4 regions of the Erwinia sp. BNK-24-b genome follow, and region 2 is predicted to be linked to each of the others. Evidence: predicted binding sites of a transcription regulator. Region 2 holds the regulator's gene; each other region holds the start of a gene.
The links. Region 2 encodes CRP, which controls carbon source genes, mostly activating them, when cyclic AMP is high. Its sites were predicted from a motif close to ATGTGANNNNNNTCACAT; they were not measured.
Positions count from the first base shown of each region.

Region 1: the regulator CRP is predicted to act here: its motif matches at 1,666-1,683, upstream of ACMGGR_RS19815 (YjcB family protein).
Region 3: the regulator CRP is predicted to act here: its motif matches at 1,778-1,795, upstream of azuC (stress response protein AzuC).
Region 4: the regulator CRP is predicted to act here: its motif matches at 2,457-2,474, upstream of ACMGGR_RS04160 (nucleoside-specific channel-forming protein Tsx).

Region 1 is NZ_CP179901.1:4,293,346-4,296,703, reverse strand. Features, by position in the region: gene ACMGGR_RS19820 (ATP-grasp fold amidoligase family protein) at 284-1,237, shown strand; gene ACMGGR_RS19815 (YjcB family protein) at 1,279-1,560, opposite strand; gene ACMGGR_RS19810 (diguanylate cyclase domain-containing protein) at 2,274-3,358, shown strand, end outside.
Region 2 is NZ_CP179901.1:269,263-272,620, reverse strand. Features, by position in the region: gene ACMGGR_RS01190 (phosphoribulokinase) at 1-670, shown strand, start outside; gene crp (cAMP-activated global transcriptional regulator CRP) at 1,074-1,706, shown strand; gene ACMGGR_RS01180 (YccS/YhfK family putative transporter) at 1,764-3,358, shown strand, end outside.
Region 3 is NZ_CP179901.1:4,463,161-4,466,518, forward strand. Features, by position in the region: gene uilS (UilS family quorum-quenching N-acyl-homoserine lactonase) at 1-804, shown strand, start outside; gene ACMGGR_RS20580 (hypothetical protein) at 956-1,309, shown strand; gene azuC (stress response protein AzuC) at 1,627-1,704, opposite strand; gene mntP (manganese efflux pump MntP) at 1,856-2,422, opposite strand; gene ACMGGR_RS20595 (DUF1158 family protein) at 2,761-3,003, shown strand; gene mgtA (magnesium-translocating P-type ATPase) at 3,052-3,358, opposite strand, start outside.
Region 4 is NZ_CP179901.1:900,163-903,520, forward strand. Features, by position in the region: gene mmuM (homocysteine S-methyltransferase) at 1-817, shown strand, start outside; gene ACMGGR_RS04155 (hypothetical protein) at 923-1,342, shown strand; gene ACMGGR_RS04160 (nucleoside-specific channel-forming protein Tsx) at 1,389-2,255, opposite strand; gene ACMGGR_RS04165 (DUF1543 domain-containing protein) at 2,758-3,261, shown strand.

The DNA.
Region 1 (3,358 bases), 800 kb from region 2:
CAGCAAGCTTTCAGGCTTGATACGGCAAGGTCGAAGAGCATTTTTCGTCAGCTGTTTTCATCTTTCTCCTGGCACCAGGGACATGAACCCGGAGCCGTAATACAGGACAGAGGTCGCAGGTAAGTTTTTTTACCCGCGGAGTAAAGCAACTGACGGTTTTTTATGCTTACTGGTAAAAATGAGACGAGAGTGTCGCTGTTCCGGAACGCAAGACACGATGATGGTACGGCTCCCGAACACAGCTTTTCACACACAATTATAAAGCCTGCATATGAGGTAAAAAATGTTAAAACTCAAGGCAGAAATAAGAAAAGGAATCTTTTACCTTTTCAAAAAAATGCCCTGGTCTTACCAGGACAGAATTTATTATCTGCATAAATTTAAAAAGTTACCAAACATACACCAGCCAAAACTGTTTAATGAGAAAGTCCTGTATCGCAAATTTGTCACCGGCGACTATATGCGTTACGGCCTGTTGTCAGACAAGCTGCTGGTGCGGGACTATATCTCGCAGATGATCGGCGACGAATACCTGATCCCGCTGCTGCATGAAACGGCCGATCCCGTCACGCTGCTGGGACTGGGCTCGTTGAAAAACACCGTGGTAAAACCGAATCACGGTTCGGGAATGGTGGAAATTTTTCTGGAAGAACCCGACTGCATTCAGAAGCAGCTGTTAATCAGCCGCTGTGAAGAGTGGCTGAGTCGCGATTTCTCCCATGAAGCGCGTGAAATTCACTACCGCTATATTAAGCCGCGTATCCTGGTTGAACAGTATGTTGGCGACGGCAAGTTTGCTGCCGTTGACTACAAGTTTCATATGTTCAACAAAAAAGACGGCACGTTTGAATATGTTTTGCAGCTGATTTATAACCGTAGCGGTAACTCACCGCTGTCGATGAACTTCTACGTCAATACGCTGAAATCGTGCTTTTACAAGATCCGCGATACCGGTTTCGACATCAGTGGCGATATGGAAACGCTGGAAAAAGCGCTGGCGCTCAGTAAAAAGCTGGCCAGTGATTTCGATTATGTTCGCGTGGACTGGTACATCAGCGAAGGGCAGATTTACTTTGGCGAGCTGACGTTTACGCCGGGTGCAGGCATGGTGACCGGACTGGATCAGGGACTGGATAAGATCATGGGCGACATGTGGTTGCAGGAACGTAAACCAAAGACGCTGAAATCCGTCGGTGGTGAAACGGCGGCACTGCCAGCAGCGTTAAAGAAAATCTAAAAACAACAAGCCGCATCTTCAGAATGCGGCTTGCCGGTTTGTTAAGGCAGCGGATAATCGGCTGGCGTATGGCTCATCACATCAACAAATACGTCTTTGGTGATATGCCAAAAGTTAAGCAGATTATCCACGCTCAGGGTAATACCCAGCAGGCCGGTAACAAACCAGCATGACATGCCTATTCCTACACCGGTAAAAATGAACGCCATGCCGTTACGGCTACTCTGGCGGCACTTTACGTTAAACGTACTGGCAATAAACATCATGACTGCACTAACCAGTTCCCATCTCATCAGCACCAGGCTAGCGGTTAAGGTACCCATATCTTTAAAACTCCGACAAAACAGGCCTGGCAGTGAAAATTGGACGTCATCTGACCGGACGAAAAGGCCAGGAATGCTTTTCATCTGAACGGTTAGCAAAGGTAAGTGTGATGACGGTCACATTATAGCACCGGGTAAAGTGAGAATTGAACAGTTTTAAAGCCGGTTTTAGACGTTTTTTGTTCAGCGGAGATAAAAGAATCCTGGCAGGCGCTGGCTTTACGCCTCTGTGTTAATTAACCTTTTCACAAAGTAATGTAATCGTTAATGATATTTTAACGGAAAAGGGCAGGCTATTTTTTTTGAGACAATTAATGATAATAATTGTCATTAATAAGCCATCGAGAATGAGTTGTTTATTATTTTTGCTCTGCTGACATTTTTGACAATGCCCTGCGGATAAGCATTTTATAAATCTTTTTGGTAATAACTGGATCCTTTAAGAGGAATCTCACGAACGGGAAGTTGTACCAAATGCAGATGAGTTGTAGGATTTTTGATAACTATTTTCTGCTGATTTTATTTTGCGTATCACAGGACTGTAACCCAACATTATTCGGCGCTGGCCGACAGCAGGACTACTTTTAAGCACGATAACAGGGGCCTGTATGTTTGCCAGTGGCTTTCAGGATTGAAAAGCCGTCTCTGCCTGCAGAGAACTTATCTGGCCGATTCAGTATTGCTCCTTGTGTCTGCCTGGCAAGGGAGGATGCATGAATCATGTCCATTTCGGAAAGCGCTTCAGGGCGCAACCCACAGAAAAACCACTACCGACGCTACGTAAATCGCTACGGCGGATCCATTTAATCATTATCCTGGTTTCGCTAACCTTCAGCGGTATCTCGCTTTCCCTGTTATCCGTGGTGGCGCTACGCAACTATGCGGAGAACAACTCAGAGCTGGTCGCAAAGACTATCAGCTACAGTGCTGGCTATGCGGTGGCTACGCACGATGCCACTGCGGCACAGGCTATCCTGGGGGATATCGGTACGGAAACACAGGTTGGCCAGGCCAGGATAGTGGATGCACAGCATCAGGTGCTGGCAAGCTGGTCTGCATCCGACGAGCGCTCCGCGCAGTCGTTCACGAAGGTCGTTGCCCGCTGGCTATTTCCAAAACCCGTCCATATTCCGGTGCATTATGACGGGAAAGAAGTGGGGCAGGTCTGGCTGACCGGCGACGGCCGCCGCGTTATGCATTATCTGTTTCAGGCACTGACGTGGCTAAGTTGCAGTATGCTGATTTCGGCGACGCTGGCTTTTTATCTGTCGCGCCGTATGCATTCGGGCATCGTTAGCGCCTTACAGAATATCGCCTGCGTTACGCATGAAGTTCGTAAGAGACGCGCTTTTTCACTGCGCGTACCTTCTTCTTCTATTGCGGAGCTGAATAAGCTCAGCGGCGATTTTAACAGTCTGCTGGACGAGCTGGCGGACTGGCAGCGTCATTTGCAGAGTGAAAACGATACGCTGTCCCATCAGGTGCGGCACGATGCGCTCACCGGCTTACCTAACCGTACTGCCTTTGAACAGGAACTGCATAAGCAGCTCAGCGATCCGCTTACTGCCGAGCGGGTAGCCGTACTCTTTATTGATGGCGATCGCTTTAAGGAAGTGAATGACCGCTATGGGCACGCGGCTGGCGATCATGTGCTGACGGCAACCGCCCAGCGCCTGCGCGCTCGCGTGCGTAAAGGCGATCTGGTCGCCCGGCTTGGTGGCGATGAGTTTGCCATACTGCTGGTGGCGATTGACAGCGGCGAACAGGCGGGTTGCGTAGCGCAAAATCTGATTGAAGC
Region 2 (3,358 bases):
CTATTTTGGGCCTGAAGCCAACGACTTCTCCCTGCTGGAACAGACCTTTGTGGAATATGGCCGCAGCGGCAGCGGTCAGTCCAGAAAATATCTGCATACCTACGACGAGGCAGTACCGTGGAACCAGGTTCCCGGTACGTTTACGCCGTGGCAGCCGCTGCCGGAACCTACCGATGTCCTGTTTTACGAAGGACTGCACGGCGGCGTGGTGACGCCGCAGAATAACGTTTCGCAGCATGTCGATCTGCTGGTTGGCGTGGTGCCGATCGTCAATCTGGAGTGGATACAAAAAATGATCCGCGACACCAGCGAACGCGGGCACTCGCGCGAGGCGGTAATGGACTCCGTAGTGCGCTCAATGGAAGATTACATTAACTTTATTACGCCACAGTTCTCCCGTACCCATATCAACTTTCAGCGCGTGCCGACGGTGGATACCTCCAATCCCTTCGCTGCGCGTGGTATTCCCTCGCTTGATGAAAGCTTTGTCGTGATCCATTTTCAGGCGCTGGAAAATATCGATTTCCCTTATCTGCTGGCGATGCTGCAGGGCGCTTTTATTTCCCATATCAATACGCTGGTGGTGCCGGGCGGCAAAATGGGTCTGGCGATGGAGCTGATCATGGGCCCGCTGGTCAAGCGGCTGATTGAAGGCAAGAAAATTAAGTAGCGCTTCCGGCTTAAGCGCGCGGCGGCTGATGCTTACCCGGGGGTAAGGATTCTCTCAAAATGGAGAATGTTGCTGCCCGCGTTGTCGCTGTCGGTGTAACAAGTTCCTCTAATTCATTTAGTTAACTTATGAAGATGTTCTGATAACTAAAACGGCAATCGGGCAGATTTCCCGCTATGCTGAAGCGAGACAACAGAAGACACCCATGCAAAGCTGTGCTACAAACAAAGCTGAATTTCGTCAGTACTCTACAAACCAGACGAAACGGGACGACATAACGAGCCCGGCACTCAACAGAGAGCCGAATAAAATTCCTGCATTGGGAAGCGCTTGACTATTTCAACGCCTGTCAGGGAACTCTGCCCCTGTATTTAGGCACGATAACAACAGAGGATAACAGCGAATGGTTCTCGGCAAACCGCAAACAGACCCGACACTTGAATGGTTCCTGTCACATTGCCATATTCATAAGTATCCATCCAAAAGTACGCTGATCCACCAGGGTGAGAAAGCAGAAACCCTTTACTACATCGTCAAAGGCGCGGTAGCGGTGTTGATCAAGGATGAAGAAGGCAAAGAGATGATCCTTTCCTACCTCAATCAGGGCGACTTTATTGGCGAGCTTGGCCTGTTTGAAGAAGGCCAGGAGCGCAGCGCCTGGGTACGAGCGAAAACTGCCTGTGAAGTGGCTGAAATCTCTTATAAAAAGTTCCGCCAGCTGATTCAGGTCAACCCTGATATCCTGATGCGTCTTTCCTCACAGATGGCGCGTCGCCTGCAGGTAACCTCAGAGAAAGTGGGCAATTTAGCTTTCCTCGATGTGACAGGTCGCATCGCGCAAACCCTGCTAAACCTGGCTAAGCAGCCGGACGCCATGACCCATCCGGACGGCATGCAGATTAAGATTACCCGTCAGGAAATTGGTCAAATCGTTGGCTGCTCGCGTGAAACCGTTGGGCGTATCCTGAAGATGCTGGAAGATCAAAATCTGATCTCCGCTCACGGTAAAACTATCGTTGTCTACGGCACACGCTAAGCCGTTCTGAGAGTAAGGCGCAATATCGCTATTGCGCCTTTTTAGCAGATCCAGATTATGTGGCGCCGACTCATCTATCATCCCGAAGTTAACTACGCGCTGCGCCAGACGCTGGTGCTGTGCCTGCCCGTGACCGTTGGCTGGCTGCTGGGCAGTCTGCAAAATGGCCTTCTCTTCTCGCTGGTGCCTGCCTGCTGCAATATTGCCGGTCTGGACACGCCGCACAAACGCTTCTTTAAGCGCCTGCTTATCGGCGGGGGCCTGTTCGCCCTCAGCAGTTTCCTGGTGCAGTATCTGGGCGAGCATGCCGTTCCGTTGCCCGCTATCCTGTTTTTTATGGCGCTGCTGCTGGGCGTGACCGGCGAAATCAGCCCGCTACACGGCAGACTGCTGCCCGGCGCCTTAATTGCCGGGATTTTTACCCTCAGCCTTGCGGGACGCATGCCGATCTGGGAGCCGCCTTCGCTCTATATCCTGGGCACCGTCTGGTACGGCGTTTTTAACTGGTTCTGGTTCTGGCTGTGGAAAGAGCAGCCGATGCGGGAAACGCTGAGCCTGCTTTACCGCGAGCTGGCTGACTATTGCGAAGCCAAATATACGCTGCTCACCAAACTGACCGACCCGGAAAAAGCGCTGCCGCCGCTGCTGGCTCGTCAGCAAAAGGCGGTCGATCTGATTACCACCTGCTATCAGCAGATGCACATGCTCTCCGCCAGCAATGACAATCATCACAAACGGCTGACCCGTGCTTTCCAGGTAGCGCTGGATTTGCAGGAGCATATCGCCGTCAGCCTGCACCAGCCGGAAGAGGTGCAGAAGCTGGTCGAACAAAGTCATGCTGAAGCCGTGATCCGCTGGAATGCGCTGACCATCGCCGCCCGTTTGCGGGAGCTTGCTGATAATATCCTGTATCACCAGCTACCTGAGCGTTTCAGCATGGAGAAACAGCTGCGGGCGCTGGAAAAAATCGCCCGTCAGCATCCTGCCAATCCGGTGGGTAATTTTTGCGCTTATCACTTTAACCGCATCGCCCGCGTGTTACGAACCCAGCGGCCGCTCTATCAGCGCGATTTAATGGCCGACAGGCAAAAACGGCTGCCGCTGCTGCCCGCTATTAAAAGCTATCTGTCCCTGAAGTCCGCGGCGCTGCGTACCGCAGCCAGATTTGCCGTGATGCTCGCTTTCGCCAGTTCGCTGGCCCTGTTCTTTAATCTGCCCAAGCCCTACTGGATACTGATGACGGTGATGTTCGTCAGCCAGAACGGCTACAGCGCGACCAGGGTAAGGATCCAGCACCGTGCGCTGGGCACGCTTGCCGGACTGGTTATCGCCGCCCTGACGCTACGGTTTCAGGTGCCGGAATCGGCCGTGCTGCTGGTGATGCTAACGCTGACGCTGGCTGGCTATCTGGTTATTCGTAAATTTTACGGCCTGGCGATGATTGGCTTTACCGTCACGGCGGTCTATTCACTGCAGCTGCTGGCGCTGAACGGTGCCGATTTTCTACTGCCGCGCCTGCTGGATACGCTGATGGGTTGCCTGATCGCCTTCGGCGGCATGGTCTGGCTCTGGCCGCAGTGGCAGAGCGGCCTGCTGCGACAGAACGCCCACGACGCGCTGGAAACCTATCAGGAAGCTTTACGGCAGCTGCT
Region 3 (3,358 bases), 630 kb from region 2:
CGTACCCCCGCCAGCAAGTCTGCACCCGCTATTATTCTTTGCCACGGATTTTGCGGCATCCAGGAAATTTTGTTACCCGCTTTTGCCGAGGAGTTTACCCGAGCGGGCTTTATTACTCTTACTTTTGACTATCGTGGTTTTGGTGCCAGCGGCGGCGAACGTGGTCGTCTGGTGCCTGCCATGCAAATCGACGATATCCTGACCGTCGTTGACTGGGCCAGCGCGCTACCCAACGTGCAGCATGTTGGCCTGTGGGGCACGTCGTTTGGCGGATGCCACGTTATGGGCGCGGCCGCGCAAAGCCCTGCCGTAAAATGCGTGGTCAGCCAGCTGGCCTTTGCCGACGGCGAAACAGTGGTCACGGGCAAAATGACGGCGGACGAAAAAGCCGGTTTTGTCGCCGCGCTGGATAAAATGGCGGAGAAAAAGGCGGCAACCGGTAAAGAGATGTTCGTTGCCATTACGCGCGTGCTGAATGACGATGAGTCAAAGACCTTTTTCGACAGTCATAAAGCGCAGTTTCCGGCGATGGATATTAAAATCCCCTTCCTGACAATACGTGAAACGCTGCATTACCAGCCGGCGGAAAATGCCCGTCAGGTTTGCTGTCCAGCGCTGGTAGTCGTCGCGGGCGCTGACAGCGTAAACCCACCGGAACAGGGTATTGCCCTGTTTGAGGCGCTAGGATCGCCCGAGAAAAAGCTGCACGTTGAGAAAAATGCAAAGCATTACGATATGTATAGCGGCAGCCACTTTGACAATATCATCGGACAGCAGATCGACTGGTTCAGGAACTGGCTGTAAATTAAGATTTTCTGTAGCCTTGCCATGCTGAGATATCGGCCGGATAAACGGAAACAATGCGGTTATCCGCTACCCTTAACGGGTAACGCAGAAAAAACTTACCGTACGACGGTACGAATTGCTGAACGACAATCCTTTAGAAGGAGCAGGTATGAAAAAAGTTATGCTGCTGCTTGCCGCTCTGGCGGCGACCAGCGCAGCGCAGGCTGCGGACTCAGACTCAGATGCAAACGATCCAGCTCAGGGTTACATCGCTAATCTTTGTACGCTGGTCACGCAGGAGAAAACCACGGGTTCGGCGGACAGCTACATTGCGAAACTGAAAGCGCTAAACGTACGTGGCCAGTCGCCTTCCGCGCAGGAGAAACCAGATTTTGATGAAGACGAAGCCAGAACCGTCGTTGCCGCCTGGCTAAACCTGAACGAAGATCAGAAAAAGCAGGCTCGCCAGAGCACGGAAGCCTGCCAGAGCGCGACGCTCGACGAGTATCAGAGCCAGGATTAATCTCTCTTTTTCCGCCCTGTTGTTTGCCAGACAAGCAACAGCGGCGGCTTTCCCGTCCTGTATAACGGCAAAATAAAGGTGCGCAGAAGAAAACAGAACGCCCGGTGAAACGGTCAGCGCAAGCGTATGACGACAAAACCGATAGCAGGCGAGAATAAATCAGGCAGACAGGGAGTAAGCATTACCAGCCAAGCAGAGAAAACATTATCAGTCAGACAGAGAGCGGGATACGAAGCGAGACGATCTACAGCGAAGCGGGAGTGATAACCATCGGTCTTTCCCTGACCGCGGCTATCGAGGGTTTCTGGCCAGCACCATTAATACATGGCGCCTGGCGGTACGTGTTTGAAGGTTTCAACATAGCTACGGAACACGTACTTAAAAATCTTTTTCATCACTTCACCTGGTTAAACTTTTATTGAAAAACGCAAAAAAATTATACAAGAAGAGCAAATTCCAGGCAAATAATTTTGAAACAGATCACAAAATCAGCGCAATTATGGCGAAAGAAACGTAAACAGAAGCTAAACGACCTGCCCACAAAAGTTACAGCAGACCCAGATGCTCTACCAGGATGCTGGTGCCAATACCAATCAGCACGACACCACCGAAAATCTCGGCCCATTTCCCCATCACCGGTCCCAGAAAGCGGCCCAGTAAAATGCCGGCTGAAGCCATAATCATGGTAGAAGCACCGATCGCCAGCGCGGTCGTTACAATATTAACCTGCAAGAAGGCCAGACCCACGCCAACCGCCATAGCATCCAGGCTGGTTGCTACCGCCGTCGTGGCCAGTACCCAAAAACCATGACGTTCCGGCGCTTCACAAACTTCATCTTTTTTACGGAAGCCCTCAACGATCATGCGCGCGCCAAGAACAAACAGCAGCGTAAAAGCAACCCAGTGATCCCATGCCATCACATAGCGGCTGGCGGCAATGCCTACGGCCCAGCCAATCAGCGGCGTCAGCGCCTCAATGACGCCAAAGATTAAGCCCGTACGCAGCGCTTCTTTCAGGCCGGGACGCTGCAGGCTTGCGCCTTTACCGATCGCGGCGGCAAAAGCGTCCATCGACATACCAAAGGCCAGGATAAGGGTTGCATATAGATTCATTGTGGTTATACCCATCTGACGGTTATCTCACCGCTCAGACATCAAAAGAGCTGTTTTAGTCGAAAAAATAAGCGCGACAGGCGCAATGTGGGTGCATCCTACCACGACATTTGAAAATAAAAAAGACAATAAAATCATGTGTTTAAGTATAGCCTTGGCTATACTTTTTAACGAATGCTAATTTCGCCTTAAAAACAGACTGAAAAACTCTAAAGGAATTACTGGTTTATCTTATTCATCCTTTCAGCTACCAGGGGATTAAGCGGCGCTATGGCTTAAGGTTGAACCCGTCAGCGGTTTACCGGAAAATGGCGGCTCCTGAGCTAAATGGAACCGCCATGAACAATCCTTTTGTGACCTTTTTAATGCCGATGAGCACGCTGATGCTGGGTTTCCTTTCCGCACTGCTGCTGCCCGCGCCCTGGTTCGGCCTTGCCCTGACCTACAAACTTATGGCGATGTTCCATCTACATGACGTCAACCAGCTTTATACGCTGGTCTTCTGCCTGTGGTTTTTGCTGCTGGGCGCGGTTGAATACTTTGTTATCCGTCTTGTTTACGTGCGCTTTTTCAAGGTGTAAAAAAGGCGGACCTGTTGTCCGCCTGAATTTATTGCCCGTTTTGCCTTTTTAAAACCACTGACCAAAACGGCGGATATAGATGTGCTTCATTCCCTGAGCCACGACGCAATAGCCAAACAGCGTTGCCACCAGCCATGGGAAGTAAGACCACGGCAGCGGCACCAGTCCGACAGTACTGCCCAACGGTGAAAACGGAATGTAGATCCCCAGCGCCATCACCAGGCCGGTCATTACCATCACCGGCAGGGCTGCGCGGCTTTGAATAAACGGAATCTTTTGCGTACGCAGCAGATGCACGACCAACGTTTGCGACAGCAGCCCTTCAACAAACCAGCCGGACTGAAACAGCGCCTGA
Region 4 (3,358 bases), 630 kb from region 2:
GTCGGCAAAAGTACTGATCGAAAACCCCGAGCTGATTTACCAGGTACATTACGACTACTTTGCAGCGGGCGCGCAGGTTGCCATTACCGCCAGCTATCAGGCCACGCCGCAAGGCTTTGCGAAGCGCGGGCTGAATGAAGCCGATTCGCTGGCGCTGATTGCCAGAAGCGTAGAGCTGGCCATAAAAGCGCGCGCAGATTACCTTGCCGCCGCTAAGCAAACCACGCCGCTGCTGGTCGCCGGTTCCGTCGGCCCTTATGGCGCTTATCTGGCAGACGGCAGCGAATACCGCGGCGACTATTCTTTACCGCAGGCGGAGATGATGGACTTCCATCGGCCACGCGTTCGCGCGCTGGTGGACGCGGGCGCGGATCTGCTGGCCTGCGAGACGCTGCCTTCTTTTGCCGAAATCGAGGCGCTGGTTGCTTTGCTGGCCGAATTCCCGGCTACCCCAGCCTGGTTCTCCTTTACGCTGCGCGACAGCGATCATTTGAGCGACGGGACGCCGCTGGCCGACGTGCTCGCCTTTCTGGACAACGTTCCTCAGGTTGTGGCGCTGGGCATCAACTGCATCGCGCTGGATAAGGTGACGGCGGCGCTGAAAGTGTTTTCCGCGTTAAGCACAAAACCGCTGGTGGTCTATCCCAACTCTGGCGAGCAGTATGATGCCGCCAGCAAAAGCTGGCACAGCGACGCTTCTACCTGCACGCTGGTGGATAACCTTGCCGAATGGCAGGCGGCTGGTGCAAAACTGATCGGCGGCTGCTGCCGCACCACGCCAGCCGATATTAAAGCTATTGCCCAACGCTGCCGATAACCCTCTCAGAGCTTTACGCGATCGCGCTCGTTATCGGGCGCGATTAATAAATCTCGCCTGACTCTGCGTAAACTATTCTCAATATTTAACCTGGCAGGAAAGCTTATGAGACTCGTGTTACTGGCGCTGGCTTCGGCGTGGCTTTTGAGCGGATGTGCAACCATCGTGGGCGACAAGACCCAGGATGTGACCATCCAGAGCTGGCCGCAAGGCGCAAAATTTGTTGTTCAGGATGAAACGGGCAGGGCAGTGGCGGAAGGGTTCACCCCAAAAACCGTGACGCTGGCAAAATCTGACGGCAGCTACTTTGGCAAAAAGAAATTCCTGCTGATGCTGGAACAGCCGGGCTTTGTACCGCAAACCATCCCGCTGAACGAGAAGGCTAACCTCTGGTATCTGCTGGGTAATATTCCGCTTGGCGGCTTCCCGGGCTGGCTGCTGGTCGATCCGTTTAACGGCGGCATGTACAACATTGAGCCGCCGCCCGCGAAGATTATTATGAATCCGATTGGCGCGCGCAGCTAAATCCGTAAGCCGCCGGCGCAGAACCGGCGGCTGAAAAGCATCGGGATTAGAAGTTGTAGCCAACCACCAGGTAGTAACCCCAGCCGGTCGATTTCACTTCAAAATCACCGCTACCGAAATTCAGCTCCTGGCCGTCAGCCCACTGGCCACCGTTATGGAAGTAGCGCGCCACCACCGAGTAGTGCCAGTTATCGTAAGCCAGCGACAGAATGTGGCTGGAGGCGATAGAGTTGCTGGTGCGGGAAGCGTCGCTCTTGTCGCGCAGATCGGAACCCCAGTCAAAGTTGGTAAAACCAACGTAGCTCAGATTACCGCCCCACAGCGTAGTCAGCGGCACAAAGTATTTCACCTTGAAGCGATAGCCGTCCCAGCTGTTCTCGTTTGCTGCGCCATAGTTCTGCCACTGGTATTTGGCATAGACGTTCAGCGACAGGTTAACCGGGGTATGCGTATCGATATCGGTGCCCAGACCCATATACCAGGTATTCTGGCGACTGCTGCTGTTGCGGCCCATATCGTAGATATAGTTGTTGGCGAAATACCACTCTTTAATCGGCCCGATGCTCAGGTCGGTGTTGGTCAGCTTGTCGATAGAGAAGCGAGGCTCAATCTCCATAAACATCGGCGAACCGTGGTCAAAAATGCCGTTAGCGTTAGAGTTGCCGGTCCCAAAGAAGTTGGTCAGATCCAGATAGCCATAGAAATCGAACCAGTCTTTTTTAGCAAAGGCTTCATATTCCAGATAAACATCGTTATTGAACTGCGGCCCGAAGCGAGTGTGAGTACTGCCGACGACGTTCACGCTCTGGTGCCACCAGTCGGAAACGTACTGCGGCTGTTCAGGTGCAGCAAAAGAAGCAGCGCTGTAAGAGAGAGCAACCAGAGCGCCAGCCATCAGAGATTTATATTTCATTATATTACCACATGCTTATCGACCATTTTCTGCAGCCCGCGCGATGGTCTTATCAGTCATTATCCGGAACGGAACAGGAAGGCGGTTTTCAGTACCGAAAACACCCGTATCGAATGCCGGAGCAGTGTGCCGTCATCCGCTGCTAAGGAAATAGAGATCGCTCACAGTTGTCAAACTCTGTTTCATTTCACTTTAATTAAAGTGTGATGTAGATCACACAAAGAGCGGAACTTAAGCGCCGTAACGCTTGTCGCCGCACAAAGGCTGTTTTTCATCCGGGGTAAACGTTTGCCTGGCAGCTTAGGGGCAAATATGTGCAAAGTAGAAGCGCAGCCCCCGAAAAAAGCAGCGGGTAAAGCACGGCAGGCTATAAGTAATTCTTATGTTTTGAGCGGGAAAAGAGCGATGTCGGCGTGCATGCATTAATACCGATATGTAAATGTTTATATATCGTTTTTAAGGCTGTACGATCGCCGTTTTTTCGACAGTTAACGGAGCCAGTATGCAGCTGTATATGTTTTATGTAGGCGGCAACGCCGGAAAATCGAATATCGAAGTACATGACATTCAGTTTGTCGCCGCCAACGAGCCGAAAGAGGCCTGGCCAGCGCTGCGTGAAGCCTGGTTCGGCGACGCGGATAAGATCCATATTGATGGCTATGCGCGAATTAACTGGGCCGATGGCTACAGCATTACGCTTGCCGATACGCCGCCGAAGGATAAAAACCGCCTCTTTTTTGTTAACGCGGGCGCTTATCATCCTTCAACGCTGGCGGAGCTGCACGCCTTCGATCTCTTTGTGGCGACAAGCGTTAAAGAAGCAAAGGCAAAAGGGCTGGCTTCGCTGCTGAACGGCGCGTTAAAGCAGCATAAAGATAATCTGACCGACGTGGACGACTGCCTGCTGCTGGATAAAGTCGGCAATCTTTACGTGCATCTTACGCCTTGTGAAAAAGGAACGCCTTTTCGCCCGGAGTGGCAGGGCTATCAGCCGATTGGCCTGTGAGTTATCGTAACCTGCTGACCTGCTGACCTGCTGACCTGCTGACCTGCTGACCTGCTGACCTGCTGACCTGCTGACCTGCTGACCTGCTGAAATCTAT